Regions from separate parts of the Shinella sp. M27 genome, predicted to be linked through region 4. Evidence: riboswitches for the same ligand, from Rfam matches in the RefSeq annotation. Region 4 holds a riboswitch; each other region holds the start of a gene.
What was found. Region 4 has a riboswitch for cobalamin ahead of ACOZK4_RS10160 (aromatic ring-hydroxylating oxygenase subunit alpha). Riboswitches for the same ligand answer to the same signal wherever they lie in the genome.

Region 1 (4,207 bases), on a different contig from region 4:
CAAGGCCAAGAGCGATCAGCGCCGCCTCGGCTGCTCGTCCGGCAGCATCACCGTCTTCGGCGGTGAGAACGAAGCGGCCTGCGATACGCTGGAAACGGTCATCGGCAAGATGGAGCGCAATCTCTATATCCTCGACCGCAAGCGCCGCGAATTTGCCGGCGGCACATCCTCGCAAGGGTCGCGGAACCGCCTTCTCGCCGCGCTGGAAACGAACGGCTGCAACGACGACGCGAAGGTGATGCCGATCGCCGCGACCGAAACCCTGCGCACCTTGCAGGACGATACGCGCACCCTGCCGCTGGGCACCATGCCTGAAGACAGCGGGCGATTGCAGCTGCGCTCGCTCGGTGGCAGCGCCGGCCATGGCAATCTGCGCACCGTCTGCGTGCGCACCTGCGACGGCGGCTTCTTCCCGATCTCGTCGGGCGCGACCCCGCTCGATTTCCGCCGCGACCAGAAGGTCTGCGCGATGATGTGCCCGGAAACCGAGACGCAGCTCTTCTACCAGTCGATGACACCGGGCCAGGAAACCGAACAGATGACGTCGACCGTCACCGGCCGGCCCTATCGCGATCTCGAGCACGCCTTCAGCTACCGGACCCGCGATCTCTCCAAAGCTGGCACCTGCGGCTGCAATCTCTCCGCCTATTACCAGGAGATGATCAAGCGCCAGAAGGCGATGAAGGGCGAGACCGTTAGTACGAGCGGGGGCACGACAGAGGAAGCCCTGCCGGAAACCGGCTCCATCACGACGATCACAACCCGGCATGACAAGCAGGAAACAGCAAAAACCCCTGCCAAGATCGAGGACCGTGACTACGATCCCACGCATAGCAAGGTGCGCACCGTCGGCCCCGCCTTCCTGCCGGAAAACGAGTCCGCCATCGATCTCGGCCGCCCGGCCGATGCCGGCGTCAACTGACCTGCTTTATGCAGTCGCCGGCCAACGCTCCTCGAACACCAACTCTTCCAGCGGCAGGCGCTGCCGCCATCCCTTCACCGCCAGTTCCGGCTCCGCATACAGCTGATCCACGAAGCCGACGCAGAGCCAGGCAACGATTTCGACATGCGCGGGAATGCCGAGAATGTCGCGGATATCGCTGTCATGGAAGATGCTGACCCAGCCGACGCCGACCCCTTCCGCCCGCGCCGCGAGCCAGAGGTTCTGCACGGCGCAGACCGTGGAATAGACGTCCATGCGTGGATTGTGCGTGCGGCCGAGCACCACCGTGCCGCCCCGCGTCGGATCGCAGGTCACACAGATCGACAGCGGCGCCTTCAGGATGCCTTCGAGCTTCAGCGCGCGGTATTGCGCCTGCCGCTCGCCTGAAAACATATCCGCCGCCTCGGCATTGGCCTTGAGGAAGGCGCCATGCACTGCACGGCGCGTTTCCTCGCCGCGTACCAGCAGGAAATTCCACGGCTGCATGAAGCCGACGGACGGCGCGCTGTGCGCGGCATGCAGCAGGCGGCCGACGAGATCGTCGGGCAAGGCATCGGGCAAGAACTGGTCACGCACGTCGCGGCGCGTTTCAATGGCACGATAGACGGCCTGCCTGTCCTCACATGGAAAGGCGCCCGCCCGGACGAGATCGTCCGAGAGTTCTGTTCGCATCGTCTTCTCCCCAACAATGCGTCCAACCTGCCGCCGTCCGCGCGGTTCGGTCTATCTCGCCAGGCCGGTCTTCTGACTTCGGTTCACGCGGCCCGCACCTGCCTTCCCGGTTCAAGAACCAGTGGCAAAAGCTTGAATCGATTCAAGCTTTGGAATGCACGCCATCCCCGTCACAGCGTTGGGCACGTTCCGGACCTGGATATTGCACCCGCACCGGATTCCCGATTCTCCCGCATGTCGCGGGCACCTGACTGAAAAGGATATGCGCACGGCTTTCGGGCACGATCAAGCCCGCCCGCGCCGCGCACCTGTCTCAGAGCGCCTCACAAGCATCAGGCAGCGCGCGCCGCACCCGCTTCGGCCACCGTGCCGGCATCGATATCGCCGGCGTGAACAGCGCGGTTGCGGCCGGCATGTTTGGCCGCATAGAGCGCGGCATCGGCCATCACCATGACGTCGTGTAGGCTGCCGCCGTGATCGGGGAACTGGGCAATGCCCGCGCTGCCGCCAATGAGCAGAAGCTGGCCGTCATAGGCGATCGGCACCTGCGCATCGAGGACCAGCGCCTCGGCAAGCGCCACGAGGTTTTCGCGGGAAAAATCGCCATTGAGAAGAATGGAGAATTCGTCGCCGCCGAGACGCGCCACCGAACCCTGCTTGCCTACACGATCGGAGAAGCGGCGGGCAACCGCCTGCAGCACGATATCGCCCGCCGCGTGGCCATGGCGGTCGTTGACCGCCTTGAACCTGTCGAGGTCGAGCGCGAGGATCGCGAAGGGCTTGCCGTTGCCCTTGGCGATGGTGCGGCGGACCTCCTCGTCGAAGCCGCTACGGTTTTTCAGCCCCGTCAGCGGATCGTGCCGGGCGAGGAAGGCGTTTTTCGCCTCGCTGCGCTGGAGCGCCCTGACCAGCGCGGAAAAGCGCAGGGTCACGAAGAGCATGACGCCGGCAAAGACCAGCACGAAAATCGCGATCTGCGGCAGGGCCGAGCGCCAGACGAAGGAGCCCGGCATGTTGGGCCGCCAGGAGGCGACCATCGGATTGTAAGCATCGCCGCCGACCGGCGTCATCACGAGGCCCGGCTCCTCGGTGACGATGGGCGTGAAGCCGAGATCGTGCACGCCGAGCCGCCGCTCGGCATTGGACAGCATCTTCTGCGACACCGGCTTGACGGTGATGAGCAGGGTCGGCTCCAGACGGCTTGCGGGAATATAGAGCGATTTCGGAACGACGGCCTGCACGACGACGATGCTCATGACGCGGTCGATGAGCCGCATGCCCGAGACATGTATTTCCGGCAGTGCCGGGGTCAGGAGATCGGGGTCCTCCTTGGCGCGCGCCACCTGCCAGCCACCCCGATCGGGCGACAGCGCCTCGCGATAGGCCCGCTCGGCGCGGCGGGTGAGATCGCTCATCCATTGCAGCTTTTCACGCGCCTTGCGGTCGGAAACCTTTTCGCCTCGATGCACGCCGAGGATTTTCTCACCATCCGGCGATGTCAGGATCATCCAGGAAAAGCCGAAGTCGGACCACATCCAGTCGCGCATCTGGTCGCGCACGAAATCGTCGTCCGGCATACCGTGGGCAAGCGCGTTGAAACTCTTGTCCCAGAAGGACAGCTGGCTCTGGTACTGCACCACCTGGTCGATCTGGTGGCTGAATTCGTTGCGGACCAGCGTGCGCTCGGTCTCGGCGACAAAACTGTCGGCGCGTTCGATGGCATAGTCGAGGACGAAGAAATTCGCCGCGCCGAAAAGCCCGACGATCATCACGGCCGCAGCGCGAATTGCGAAACTCACCCTTCGCCGTTTTCCCGTCCGGCCTTCTTCCGTCCTGCCCGTCATCGTCACCCCTGCCTGCCCCCGCCCGGTTCCGGGCATTGTTGAACAGAGGCTAATTGGCAGACCGCAAAATTCACTTAAACAGGCTGGTGAGCGAAAACTTAACGCATATGCACCACAAATTGTGATCAGACCGGCGCGTAACGCACAAAGGCGAATTCGCTGCCGTCCGGCGACCAGTTCGGCACGTTCATCGTGCCCTGCCCACCGAAAAGATCGAACAGAATCCGTGCGTTGCCGCCGTCCACGTCCATAAGGCGCAGCCGCACATCGAGATCGCGCGGATGATCGAAGACATCGCCGTCATAGGACAGCACAAGCAGGTGTTTCCCATCAGGCGACGGATGCGGAAACCAGTCGCCATAGGGGCTGTCGGTGATGCGGGTCGGCTCGGAACCGTCGGGACGCACCCGCCAGATCTGCATGTGGCCGGTGCGGCTGGAATTGAAATAGATCCATTCCCCATCCGCCGAATAATCCGGCCCGTCATTGCGCCCTTCTCCAAAAGTCAGCCGCTTTTCCTCACCCCCCGACACAGGAATCGTGTAGATATCGAAGACATCGTCGCGAATGCCGCAATAGGCGAGCGCCGCACCATCCGGCGACCAGCCGTGCCAATAGGACGGCAGGTTCGGCGTCACCAGCCTCGGAACGCCGCCCTCGACCGGCAGCACATAGATCGCAGACTTGCCGAACTCCACCTTGTCGCTGATCGCCAACATAAGTCCGTCGGGCGAAAGCCCATGGTCGT
Region 2 (4,207 bases), on a different contig from region 4:
CGAGGATCCACCGGCACGGCAAGCCAGACATGGCCGGGCCACACCGGAAACGAGGACGAAGGGGACTGCTGCACGCTCATGCCGAAAATCACACCGCCGCGGCGATGGCAGCGCGCACGGCTTGCTCGTCCATGTCGTGCAGGCCGATGACGACGAGGCGGGTGCCGCGGGTCTCACCGGCGGCCCAGGCGCGTTCGAAGTAATTGTCGATACGCGTGCCGACGGCCTGGATGAGCAGGCGCAGCGGCTTGCCGGGCACATCGGCAAAGCCCTTGACGCGCAGCACGTCATGTTCGGCGATCACGCCCTTCAGGCGCTCGATGAAGGCGGCAGGCTCGGCAATCGCCGGCAGTTCCACGACGAAGCTGTCGAACTCGTCGTGATCGTGCTCCTCGCCGTTCTCGTGCTCCAGCTCGTGGTGCGACTTGCGGTTGGCGATATCGTCCTCCGTGCCGACGCCGAGGCCGAGCAGGACGGCGGCGGCGACTTCGCCGTTCTTCGCCTCGATCATCGAGGGCTTGCGGGCGATGCGGGAGGCGACTTCGTCACGCACCGCAAGCACACCGGCGGCGTCGAGAAGATCCGTCTTGTTGAGGACGATCAGATCGGCGGCGGTGAGCTGGTCTTCGAAGAGTTCTTCCAGCGGGCTTTCGTGGTCGAGATTGTCGTCCTCGACACGCAGCGCGTCCACTTTGTCATGGTCGTCGGCAAAACGGCCGGCGGCGACGGCGGCGCTGTCGACGACGGTGATGACGCCATCGACCGTGACCTGCGTCTTGATTTCCGGCCAGTTGAAGGCGGCGATCAGCGGCTGCGGCAGCGCAAGGCCCGAGGTCTCGATGACGATATGGTCGGGACGGTTTTCGCGCTCCAGGAGCTTCGTCATGGTGGGGATGAAGTCATCGGCGACGGTGCAGCAGATGCAGCCGTTGGTGAGTTCGATGATGTCGTCCTCGGTGCAGGCCTCAACGCCGCAGCCCTTCAGCACGTCGCCATCGACGCCGAGATCGCCGAATTCGTTGATGATGAGCGCGATGCGCTTGCCGCCGGCATTCTGCAGCAGGTTGCGGATCATCGTCGTCTTGCCCGCCCCGAGGAAGCCGGTGATGACGGTGGCGGGGATCTTCTGTTGCAGCATAGGCTCAACCCTTCATTTTCAGCGGCAGTCCGGCCGCGATAAAATAGACTTCCGGTACGAGGGCCGCGAACTGCTGGTGCAGCCGCCCGGCATGGTCGCGAAAGTCACGCGCCATGCGATTTTCCGGCACGATGCCGAGGCCGACTTCGTTCGATACGAAGACCAGCCGGCCCGGCGCCTCTTTGACGACCGACAAAAGGCCGGCGAATTCCTGTGCGATGTCCCGCTCCTCCAGCATCAGATTGGTGAGCCAAAGCGTCAGGCAATCGACGAGGACCGCACGATCCTCGCGCGCCACATCCTTGATGCAGGCCGCCAGCGCAAGCGGTTCCTCGTGCGTTTCCCAGCCTTTTCCGCGATCTTCCCGGTGTTTGGCGATGCGTTCGCGCATCTCGTAATCCCAGGCGCGGCCGGTGGCGATATAATGACGCGAAAGGCCGGTCTCGGCGACCAGCCTTTCGGCGAAAGCGGACTTTCCGGAACGCGCACCGCCCAGAACCAGGACGGCTCCGGGCGATGTCTGTTTCATATCAGGCTGCCCTGGCGATCTTCTCGTTCGCAAAGCCGAGCGAGAGGCCGAGCACGATCCAGAAGAACAGCGTCGTGGCGAGTGCCGCGACGGCGAATTCCGCGCCGAGAACGGCCGGAACGTTGCTGGAAATGTCGGACGGCTGCGGCGCGCCATAGACCTGCGGGGCGGCGAGAAGCACGACACCGGCAACCTTGGAGACGATGCCCGGCTTCAGGAACAGCAGATAGAGACCAGCCGCCGAAAGGGCGACCGTCGCAACCCACCAGATCTGGCGCTGCGTGAGATCGGCAGCCGGGAAGCCCGGAAGCTCCGGCGGCAGGCCTATGGCCGGCAGCATATGCACGGCAAGCCAGCCGGCAGCACCCCACAGCGCACCGTTGGCAACGGTGATCGGATTGCCCGAAACGAGGCTGAAACCGGCGAGCAGCAGGGCAAAGCCGGTGCCCGTGACGAGGTTTGCCAGAAGCGTGCCGGAGAAGCGGCTCATGCCGAACATGATGCCGCCCTCCTCGTGGTCCTCGCCCTCATGGGCATAGGCAACCGAGATCGGCGACAAGGCGGAGGCGACGTCGAGGATCACGGCACCGAGCGAGGAATGCTCCTGCGTCGTGGCAGCACCATCTGATGTCGCGGGCGTGGTGCCCTCGCCGGCCGGGGCGGCTTCACCCTCGAACTCTTCGGCGTGCAGAATCAACGGCACGACTCGGGCCTCCTGGGCGGCCGTCATGAGCACGCCGGAGAACAGCCCGGCCACCAGGGCGGCCAGGAGATAACGAACGATCATGTTGAGAACTCCTTAGTGGCAGGGAAAGCCGTAGGAGTGACGCGTGTCGTGTGCCGTGTCGTGCAGCACGGCCGAATTCGCAAGGCCGGCGCCGAAGACGAGGAAGGCGCCGAGCAGCAGGGCGAAAACGCCGGCAACGAGACGATCGTTTGCGGAAAGGACAACAGAAGACGTGGTAGAAACAGCCATGACAACCTCCGTGCAGGCAGCGGGGAAAATTCCCCTGGGCGGGCGATATGCCCTCATTGTCTGGCAGGTCTCCTGGCTCGCAGCGTCCGGCGCGTCAGCGCCTCCGGGTCACCCTCGCCTTCCCAGGTTTTCCGGCAATCACGAGAGGCGGACGATTCGTAGAAAAAGAGGCGTCCAACCCCGGCTATCGTGATGCCACCCAGTGGCTTTTCCGGCTGGTCATCTTTTCGCGACTACAGGCACCATTGCCCTTTGCCGCAAAAATCCCCCCGTCCGGATGGGCGTCCCTCGCTACTCTACAGTCGCGGGGTCGGCCGTGATTGCAGCGCCCTGATTGGGTCCACCGCGTCACATTCCCATTTACTCCCCGGTCCGTTTCCGGACCAAGGAACCATCCAATATCGCTGATGATTATGCTTCCCGCTCCGGGAAGTCAATCGACCGGCAGCGGCATGGCCTGTGCCAAAACCGCCGTCCGGCCGTCGCAAACTCAATAGCCGGGGATGATCACCACGCCGCCGCCATCGTTGTAATAGCCGTCGTCGCGATAGTAGGGGCCGTCATAGTAGCCATCGACGGGGCCTTCCAGCACGTCGTAGTCGCGCTGCTGGTAGCGACGCTGGCGATTCTGTCGGGCCTGCCGCGTCTCGGCATATTGTGCGGCTTCGCGCAGTGCGCGGAACTGCTGGCGCGACAGGTAGCCGTCCGCGCGATAGCCGGACGCGCCCTGCCAGGCGGCGATGGCCGCACGAGAGCGCGGACCGAAGACGCCGTCGGCACCATAGGTGTTGTAGCCGAGCAGGCTCAGGTAGCGCTGGGCCTGGGCGCGAACGGAGCGATCCATATAGGTCTCGCGCGGATCGACGACCGGCTCGGCCTTGCGCGTGGCGTCGGCGGTTGCCGCGTCCTCGTCCATCTGCGTTTCCGGCTTGGCGCTCAGGGCGGCGATGCGCTTGCGGGCGTCATCGACATAGCGACCCTGGGGATACTGGTAGAGATAGTCCTTGTAAGCCTTCTCCGAACCATCGGCGACAGCGCCCTGGAATGTCTTGTCTTCCGCACGTTTTGCGGCCTCCGCCTCTTCGACGGCGCGCGCGCCATTGTCGTTGTCGGCGTCCTGCGGCGCGTTTTCACGCGCAGCCGTCGCATCATCTGCGCTATCGGCCGGTTCCTGGCTATCCGCGGGCTTCTGAGCAGCGGCGGCCTCTTCGGCGCGCTTCTCTGCCTCATCGGCAAGACGCGCGGCTTCCGCGGCCTTGGCTTCGGCATCGGCCGCCGCCTTGGCAGCCTCGGCCTTCAGGCGTTCGACTTCCGCAGCCTTCTCTTCGGCGAGCTTGCGGGCAGCGGCGGCCTCCTCCTCGATCTTGGCCTTTTCGGCGGCGGCAACCTTTTCCGCCTCGATGCGCTTGGCCTCGGCTTCCTGACGGGCGGCCGCCTCCTCTTCGGCACGGGCCTTCTCAGCCGCAGCAGCCTCTTCGGCCTTCTGGCGATCCGCCTCGGCCTTCAAGCGTGCGGCCTCTTCAGCCTTGGCCTTCTCAGCGGCGGCGGCCGCTTCCGCCTTCAG
Region 3 (4,207 bases), on a different contig from region 4:
CACGATGGAGGGACGGTAACCGATACGCTTTTCGAGCTGCTTGCGCTTCTTGCCGACGAGGAAGGCGGCGACATTGGCCTTGTAGTCGAGGTCCTCGACATGGGCGGCCGCATCTTCCGCCGTCATGGCAAGCGCGATCTCGGTGACTTCAAGCTCCGTCTTGCCGGAGCGGCGGGCGAAACGCTCGATCGTGTTGCGGTACTTGTTGCGCGAGCCGAAATCGAGGTCGGAATAGTCCGAGCCCTGGCGCAGCGCGTCGTCGAGGCGGCTGACGCTCTCGAACCAGACGGGCCATTCGGTGTCGTCGACGGTGCGCAGGCTCTTGATGAGCGAGCTCATCGTCGCATTGCCGGAGGACAGGCGGTTGTTTTCCGAGACGATCAGCTCTTCGAGATCACTGCCGCGGCTCTCGATCTTGCGCTCCAGCCACTGGATCACCACACCGGATGCCTGCAGGCCATCCCGCAGCCGGTAGAGCAGCTGCGTGACGAAGGTGTTGTCCTCGACGAAGTTCTCGATCGAGCGCAGATACTGGATGCTCTTTTCGGGATCGTTCAGGCGCACCAGCTCATCGGCGACGTCATTGGCCTTGAAGCGCATCTTGCGGGAGCGCTCGACACGGCTGGAGATGCGGCGCAGGTTTTCGAGCAGCACGAAGCGGATGAAGGATGGCAGCGCCCAGAGTTCACCAATCTTCAGCGCATCGATCTTCTGGAAACCCTGCACGAAGGCCGTCAGGCTTTCATGCGAGATGTTGCTCTGGGTGTGCGCGACGTAGAGCCAGGCCAGCACCAGAGTGCGCGGCACCGCCTGCCCGTCGATCTCGACGGTCGGCAGCTGGCGGTAAAAGCGGCGCGGGAAATCGCGGCGGACCTCCTGGATGGCCTCTTCGATGACGTAATAATTATCGAGCAGCCATTCGGCGGCGGGCGTGATCTGCGCGCCCGACTCCACGTCCTTGGCCGTCGCCTGATAGACGCGGAAGATTTCCTTCTCGTTTTCCTTGTGCCGGGCGCGGAATTCGAAGGGCCGGAAACCGGGCAGCGGCGCAATCTTGTCGCGCGCCAGAGCCTCGCCGCACTCGGCCAGCTCCTCCAGCGTCAGATAGGTGGCGCGGATCGAATCGTTATAGTCGATCTGCTTGGCGTCTGCGTCGCGGGCGGCGTGCGGCGTATTGTGAAGGGACATATTTCTTAATCTGGATCCGGCCATGTTGAACCATCCGGCAAAGGCCTGTGCGCCGGAGGGTTTTTTGCGGGCAGGTTTCGTCTCTGTGCCGCGATCAGCCATGACACCATGCGACGCCCCCATGGCGCTGACGGAAAGAACATGGCTCAGGCGACACGCTGATTGGCATCCTGGCCGCGTGGTGCATGAAAACGGCATTTTTTAGCCGTAAGGACAGAGACTTGCAACATCTCAGCGTGTCGGGATGGCTCTGCATTGGCCCTCATCTGCAGTTTTGGTGAATCACGCCCTCGCCGGCGAGACGAGCGAGGGGCAGGAGGCAGGCGGAAGCCCAAATGCATTGCTGAGAAAAAAGTTCCGGGCCTGTGCATCGTGTTCCCGCATCCTTGACTTGCTTACCGCGTCACGCCAGTCTCCGGCCGTCAGGGTCTTCCGAGTCGCATGCGGCTCGGAGGCTAAGAGGGAAGCCGGTGCGATGCTCCAAGGAGGATCAAGACCGGCGCTGCCCCCGCAACTGTGAACGGCGAGCCGATGTCGCTCCATGCCACTGGTGTGAACCACCGGGAAGGCGAGACAAAGGCAATGACCCGCAAGCCAGGAGACCTGCCCTGACACGTCTGTAACGTCCATGGGCGGGGTGTCCCAAGGGTGCGCTTGTTGTCACCTTTGGGTGAAATTCCAGCAGCGTGCGTCCGGTCATCCCCCAATTTTCGATTGGGGAAAAAGAATGTATCAATTCACCGATATCCAGCCGTCCGGTACCGGCAAGCCGGAATCCGTCTTCATCTCCTGGCTGCTCTGGCAGCCGCGCGGCGCCGATCTTCCGGTCGAGGCGCTGAAGGAGGTGGACAAGCTTGCCCGTTGCCAAAGCGCCGACCCTGACATCATCCGCCTCAAGGCGCTGTTCGCCTCGCTTGCCGGGGCGAATGGACCGATGCACTAGGGCCAAACCACATAAAGATATATTGACATAAAGATATCTTTATGTGAACTCCGATGCAGACGATACTGCATCGGAGGGTTTCCCCATGGCCACCACTTCCCACCTGGACGACCTGTTCGGCCCCGAACAGCCGAAGCGGGACGGTCGCGAGATCCGCGCCGCCCTCGAAGCCGCCGCCCGCGAACGCATTCTCGTGCTCGACGGCGCCATGGGCACGGAAATCCAGACGCTGAAGCTGCTCGAGGACGATTTCCGCGGCGACCGTTTCGGCGATTGCGCCTGCCACCAGCAGGGCAACAACGATCTGCTGACGCTGACCCAGCCCGGCGCCATCGAGGACATCCACTATCGCTACGCGCTCGCCGGCGCCGATATTTTGGAAACCAACACCTTCTCCTCCACCACCATCGCCCAGGCGGACTATGGCATGGAGGACATGGTCTATGAGCTGAACCGCGACGGCGCGCGCCTTGCCCGCCGCGCCGGCCTGCGTGCCCAGCAAAAGGACGGCCGACGCCGCTTCGTCGCCGGTGCGCTCGGCCCGACCAACCGCACCGCCTCCATCTCGCCCGACGTCAACAATCCCGGCTACCGTGCCGTGACCTTCGACGATCTCAGGATCGCCTATGCCGAACAGCTGCGCGGCCTCATCGACGGCGGTGCCGACATCATCCTGATCGAGACGATCTTCGACACGCTGAACGCCAAGGCCGCGATCTTCGCCACGCGCGAGGTCTTCGAGGAAAAGGGCATCGAGTTGCCCGTCATGATCTCCGGCACCATCACCGACCTCTCCGGCCGCACCCTTTCCGGCCAGACGCCGGAGGCCTTCTGGAATTCGGTGCGCCACGCCGACCCCTTCTCCATCGGCCTCAACTGCGCGCTCGGCGCCAATGCCATGCGCGCCCACCTCGCCGAGATTTCCTCCGTGGCGCAAACCTTCGTCTGCGCCTATCCGAATGCCGGCCTGCCGAATGCCTTTGGCCAGTATGACGAGACGCCGGACGAGATGGCCGCCCAGATCGAAGGGTTCATGCGCGATGGGCTGGTCAATATCGTCGGCGGCTGCTGCGGTTCGACGCCGGACCATATCCGCGCCATCGCCGAAGCCGCCGCGCGCCACAAGCCGCGCGCCATCCCCGACATTCCACGCCACATGCGCCTCTCCGGCCTCGAACCCTTCACGCTGACCGAAGCCATTCCCTTCGTGAATGTCGGCGAGCGCACCAACGTCACCGGCTCGGCGAAATTCCGCAAGCTGATCACGGCGGGCGACTACGCGGCCGCTCTCGACGTCGCCCGCGATCAGGTGGCGAACGGCGCGCAGATCATCGACATCAACATGGACGAAGGCCTCATCGATTCCGCCAAGGCGATGGTGGAATATCTCAACCTCATCGCCGCCGAGCCCGATATCGCCCGTGTTCCCGTGATGATCGACTCATCCAAATGGGAAGTGATCGAGGCCGGCCTGAAATGCGTGCAGGGCAAGCCGCTGGTCAATTCCATCTCGCTGAAGGAGGGTGAAGAGGCCTTTCTGCAACATGCGAAGCTCGTGCGCGCCTATGGTGCGGCGGTGGTCGTCATGGCCTTCGACGAGAAAGGCCAGGCCGATACGAAGGCGCGCAAAGTGGAAATCTGCACGCGCGCCTACACGCTGCTCACCGAAGTCGCCGGCCTTGCGCCGGAAGATATCGTCTTCGACCCGAACATCTTTGCCGTGGCGACCGGCATCGAGGAGCACGACAACTACGGCGTCGATTTCATCGAAGCGACCGCCGAGATCACCGCTACCCTCCCGCATGTCCATATCTCGGGCGGCGTCTCCAACCTCTCCTTCTCCTTCCGCGGCAACGAGCCAGTGCGCGAGGCGATGCACGCCGTCTTCCTCTACCACGCCATCCAGGCGGGCATGGACATGGGCATCGTCAATGCCGGCCAGCTCGCCGTCTATGACACGATCGAACCGGACCTGCGCGAGGCCTGCGAGGACGTGGTGCTGAACCGCGTGCCGAAGGCCGGCGGCACCGCGACCGAACGCCTGCTCGACATCGCCGAGCGCTTCAAGGGCGCGGC
Region 4 (4,207 bases):
TGGTGGAATTCGAGGCGATGAAATTCGTCGATCCGCCGACCAAGCTCGGCAATCGCCGCGCCTTCAACAAGGCGCTCGCCCGCGTCTATGCGAACCCCTCCCTGCCGATGCTCTGCGGCGTCGTCGTGGCGGAAGTGGACGCCGAACGCCGCTTCTCGCCGGCCCAGATAGAGGCGCTGTCCGACCATCTCGTGACCTTCTACGGCGGCCTGATCCGCCAGGCCTTCCCGTCAAACGACCTCGCCGTGCGTTTCGACGGCCTGCGCTTCGGTTTCCTGTTCAACACTTCGGATGAGGGGGAGGTGGAGCGGCTGATCGATCTGCTGCGCGCCGCCTTCCAGACGGTGGCGCTGCGCGATCCGCGCACCAACCGCAATCTCGGCCATCTTACCCTGTCGGCCGGTGTCTGCATGTCGGATCGCGCCGACAGCGCGCTCGACCTGTCCTCGGCCTGCGAGCGGGCTCTCCTTGAAGCCAAGGCCTCCGGCGGCGACCAGATCGTCGTCTACGGCCGCGGCGACGAGGTGCCGGCGGGCAAGGAGTGGATGCTGTACAGGGCGTGAGAAGCCGTTCCAGCAAAAGGGTGAAGCGGGTTTGCGTCCGGAATTGCGTTCGGGAAACTTAAAGCGCGCTGATGATCTTGCGCAGCGCCTCGTTGCGGGCGCCGAGCATCAGTACGTTCTTCATGGCGAGCTTGGGATCATCCGTGCGGAAGATCACGCCGTTGCCGCGCACCTTGCGATCGATCGTCAGGCGGCCTTCGTGGTCCGTCGGCGTGATGGCGACGGCGAAATACATGCGGCTCTGCTTTTTCGAAATGCCGGCGAAGAACTGCTCTTCCTCGCCGATTTCGGCAAAGAAATTGGCCATGTAGAAGGCCCATTGCACGTTCTGGAAATCCGCGAAACTCGAATTGGCCACCGTGATGTGGCAATAGCCGAGGTGCGGCGTTTCCGTAAGCGTGCGGTGGAAGATCAGTTTCGGGAACTGGATCGAGCGGTGAAAACCGTTGATGCGGTCGTGGGTAACGGTGCCGGCGCGTTCCAGCTTGCGGCCGGTGCGTTCGGCCACCTCGGCATAGGAGAGGTAGCGCTTTTCGCTCGGGCTCCAGTTGTCGGGGGTGCGGTCGATGCGGCCGGTGCGCAGGAATTCCGTGTGCACGGCGGATTTCGGCGGGTTCTCGCGCTTGTAGGCGACGGCGTCGTAATAGCGAAACTTCGTCTGCTGTTGCTGCACGCCCAGCACTCCCTGCTCGCGTGGCGCTTTGCGCGCACGCCCTGATGGCGGAAGTTTATGGAAACGCCGTTAAGCATTCCTTTCCGTCCGGACCCTCAATCCTTGCAGGGCGGTTTCGATGGTCGCAATATGACAAGCTGCCGCTTTGCTCATCCCCGTGCCCATTCTCGCGCCAATTCGTGCGATTAAAAGGCATATTATATTGATATATATCGATAAATATCAGAGATAGAAGCGGCTCACTCATTTTTTGATTGTCGTCAAATCATGAAGGCGCGTCGTTTTTTGACATGTCGGCCGGCGATTCTTGCGGTTAGATAAAGACACTCAAGGTGTCGCCTTCTAGGGAGGGCGAAGAATTGGGAAGCCGGTTGAAATCCGGCGCTGCCCCCGCAACGGTGTTGGAGCAAAAGCGGCAAAAAGCCACTGGACGGAAGTCTGGGAAGGCGCCGTGTCGGTCGCAGGCTCTGTCCTGCATGGCCACTCCTCAGCCCGGAAACCAGCCTGGAGAAAAGATCGTGACTGGCTGCGGCGGGCGGCCGGGAAGCGTGCACGCCGGGCGTTTTCACGCCTGGATGCCGTCTCCTCCGTGCGCCTCATCCCCAAACTGGACCTATGAGGATTGCCATGGATATCCGCAGCGACGTGCTCCGCAAGCTCAAGAACCGGCGTGAAGGCCACAGCCTCGAACAGGCCTTCTACATCGACCCCGACCACTACAAGCTCGACATGGAGACGATCTGGTATCGCGACTGGCTGTTCATCGGCCATGACTGCGAAATCCCTAAGGCCGGCAACTATTTCACTGTGCAGGTCGGCGATTATCCCGTCGTCATCACCCGCGACCGCTCGGGCACGATCCGCGCGCTGCACAATTCCTGCCGCCACCGCGGCTCGCGTGTCTGCACCCAGCACAAGGGCACCTCGGCCAAGCTCGTCTGTCCCTATCACCAGTGGACCTACGAGCTCGACGGCTCGCTGCTTTTTGCCCGCCACATGGCTGAGGATTTCGACAGGACGCAGCACAGCCTGAAACCGATCCATTGCGAGACCCTCGGCGGCTACATCTTCATCTGCCTCGCCGACGAGGCCCCGGATTTCTCCGCCTTCCGTGCCACTGCCGAACCCTATCTTGCGCGCCACCGGCTCGGCGAAACCAAGGTCGCCTTCGAGAGCACGATCATCGAGAAGGGCAACTGGAAGCTCGTCTGGGAAAACAACCGCGAGTGCTATCACTGCGCCGCCAACCATCCCGAACTCTGCCGCACCTATCCGGAAGCGCCGACGGCGACGGGCGTGCAGGGTGCTAAGGACGATCCCGTTATCGCCGCGCATTGGGCGAAATGCGAGGCCTCCGGCCTGCCGAGTGAATTCCGGATGTCGCCGACCGGCCAGTTCCGCGCGGCCCGCATGCCGCTCATCCAGGATGCCGAGAGCTACACCATGTCCGGTGCGCGCGCCGTCCAGCGCCCGCTGTCGAACGACGTCTCGGAAAGCGGTATCGGCACGCTGCTGCTCTTCCACTATCCGACGACGTGGAACCATGTGCTGGCCGATCATGCTATTACCTTCCGCGTCCTGCCGCTCGGCCCGGAGCTGACGCAGGTCACGACCAAGTGGCTGGTCAACAAGGATGCCGTCGAGGGTGCCGATTACCGGCTCGACGAGCTCACCCATGTCTGGACCGAGACCAACGACCAGGACCGCCAGATCGTCGAGGAAAACGCCTTCGGCATTCGCTCGCCGGCTTACCAGCCCGGCCCCTATTCCCCGGAGGACGAGGGCGGCGTCATGCAGTTCGTCGAATGGTATTCGAATTTCATGATCGACCGGCTGGACAACAAGCAACCGATGTCGCGGGTGGCCTGACATGACGATTTCGAGCCATTTCCGCCATTTCGACGAACTTCACCCCTGGCATGATCGCCATAACCTCTTGGAATGCATCGCGGCAACCGTGGAGACGGCCGACGTGATGACCTTCACCTTCAGTTCCGATCAGAAGAACTGGTTCCGCTATCTGCCGGGCCAGTTCGTCACGCTGGAACTGCCGGTGTCGCCGGACGAGCCCGTGATGCGCACCTACACGCTCTCCTCGACACCCTCGCGGCCCTTCTCCGTCGCCGTGACGGTGAAGGCGCAGAAGAACTCGATCGGCACGCGCTGGATGTTCGATCATCTACGCCCCGGCATGAAGCTGAAGGCCTTCGGGCCGCTCGGCGATTTCTCCTTCGTGCGCTATTCGGCGGAAAAATACCTGTTCATCTCGGCCGGCTCCGGTGTGACGCCGATGATGTCGATGACGCGTTGGATGGCGGATTGCGCGCCGCAATCCAACGTCGCCTTCGTCTCCTGCGCCCGTAAGCCGGAGGACCTGCTGTTCAAGCCGGAACTCGAATGTCTGGCCGCCCAGATGCCGAACCTCGCGCTCGGCTTCGTCGTGGAAGGCCACAATCCGCGCGACGGCTGGCACGGTCTGCGCGGCCGTATCGATGCCGCGCGTCTCTCGCTGCTCGCGCCCGATTTCCGCGAGCGCACCGTCTTCTGCTGCGGCCCGGAACCCTTCATGCGCGGCGTCAAGGACATGTTGAAAGTCTGCGGCTTCGACATGAACCGTTACCACGAGGAAAGCTTCCAGCCGGCCAATGCGCCCGCGCCGGAAGAGATCGCCATCCGTGCCGGTGCCGGCGAACAAGCGGCCGACGTCAACGCCATCTCGACCGTCACCTTCACCATGGCCGGCAAGGATGCCCAATGCCCGCCCGGCCAGACGATCCTGCAGACAGCCCGCGCCGCCGGCGTGCGCATCGGCGCCGCCTGCGAGGGTGGCCTCTGCGGCACCTGCCGGGTCATGAAGGTCTCGGGTGAAGTCGAGATGCACCATAATGGCGGCATTCTCGATGACGAGATCGAGGAAGGCTACATCCTCGCCTGCTGCTCGCGGCCGATCGGGGATGTACAGATCGAGGCG

Region 1: it holds a riboswitch for cobalamin, as region 4 does, so the genes downstream of both, bluB (5,6-dimethylbenzimidazole synthase) here and ACOZK4_RS10160 (aromatic ring-hydroxylating oxygenase subunit alpha) in region 4, are expected to answer to the same signal.
Region 2: it holds a riboswitch for cobalamin, as region 4 does, so the genes downstream of both, ACOZK4_RS20330 (CbtB domain-containing protein) here and ACOZK4_RS10160 (aromatic ring-hydroxylating oxygenase subunit alpha) in region 4, are expected to answer to the same signal.
Region 3: it holds a riboswitch for cobalamin, as region 4 does, so the genes downstream of both, ACOZK4_RS01970 (hypothetical protein) here and ACOZK4_RS10160 (aromatic ring-hydroxylating oxygenase subunit alpha) in region 4, are expected to answer to the same signal.

The regions. Positions count from the first base shown of each region.
Region 1 is NZ_JBLZPK010000059.1:50,302-54,508, reverse strand. Features, by position in the region: gene ACOZK4_RS21200 (DUF2865 domain-containing protein) at 1-922, shown strand, start outside; gene bluB (5,6-dimethylbenzimidazole synthase) at 929-1,615, opposite strand; cobalamin riboswitch at 1,661-1,881, opposite strand; gene ACOZK4_RS21190 (diguanylate cyclase domain-containing protein) at 1,948-3,414, opposite strand; gene ACOZK4_RS21185 (TolB family protein) at 3,585-4,207, opposite strand, start outside.
Region 2 is NZ_JBLZPK010000057.1:76,491-80,697, forward strand. Features, by position in the region: gene cobW (cobalamin biosynthesis protein CobW) at 89-1,138, opposite strand; gene cobU (bifunctional adenosylcobinamide kinase/adenosylcobinamide-phosphate guanylyltransferase) at 1,143-1,667, opposite strand; gene ACOZK4_RS20325 (CbtA family protein) at 1,669-2,454, opposite strand; gene ACOZK4_RS20330 (CbtB domain-containing protein) at 2,467-2,643, opposite strand; cobalamin riboswitch at 2,689-3,054, opposite strand; gene ACOZK4_RS20335 (peptidoglycan-binding domain-containing protein) at 3,134-4,207, opposite strand, start outside.
Region 3 is NZ_JBLZPK010000007.1:164,422-168,628, reverse strand. Features, by position in the region: gene ACOZK4_RS01975 (GH36-type glycosyl hydrolase domain-containing protein) at 1-1,188, opposite strand, end outside; cobalamin riboswitch at 1,597-1,813, shown strand; gene ACOZK4_RS01970 (hypothetical protein) at 1,916-2,131, shown strand; gene metH (methionine synthase) at 2,217-4,207, shown strand, end outside.
Region 4 is NZ_JBLZPK010000027.1:69,537-73,743, reverse strand. Features, by position in the region: gene ACOZK4_RS10170 (diguanylate cyclase domain-containing protein) at 1-563, shown strand, start outside; gene ACOZK4_RS10165 (DUF6656 family protein) at 622-1,236, opposite strand; cobalamin riboswitch at 1,550-1,758, shown strand; gene ACOZK4_RS10160 (aromatic ring-hydroxylating oxygenase subunit alpha) at 1,864-3,105, shown strand; gene ACOZK4_RS10155 (2Fe-2S iron-sulfur cluster-binding protein) at 3,107-4,207, shown strand, end outside.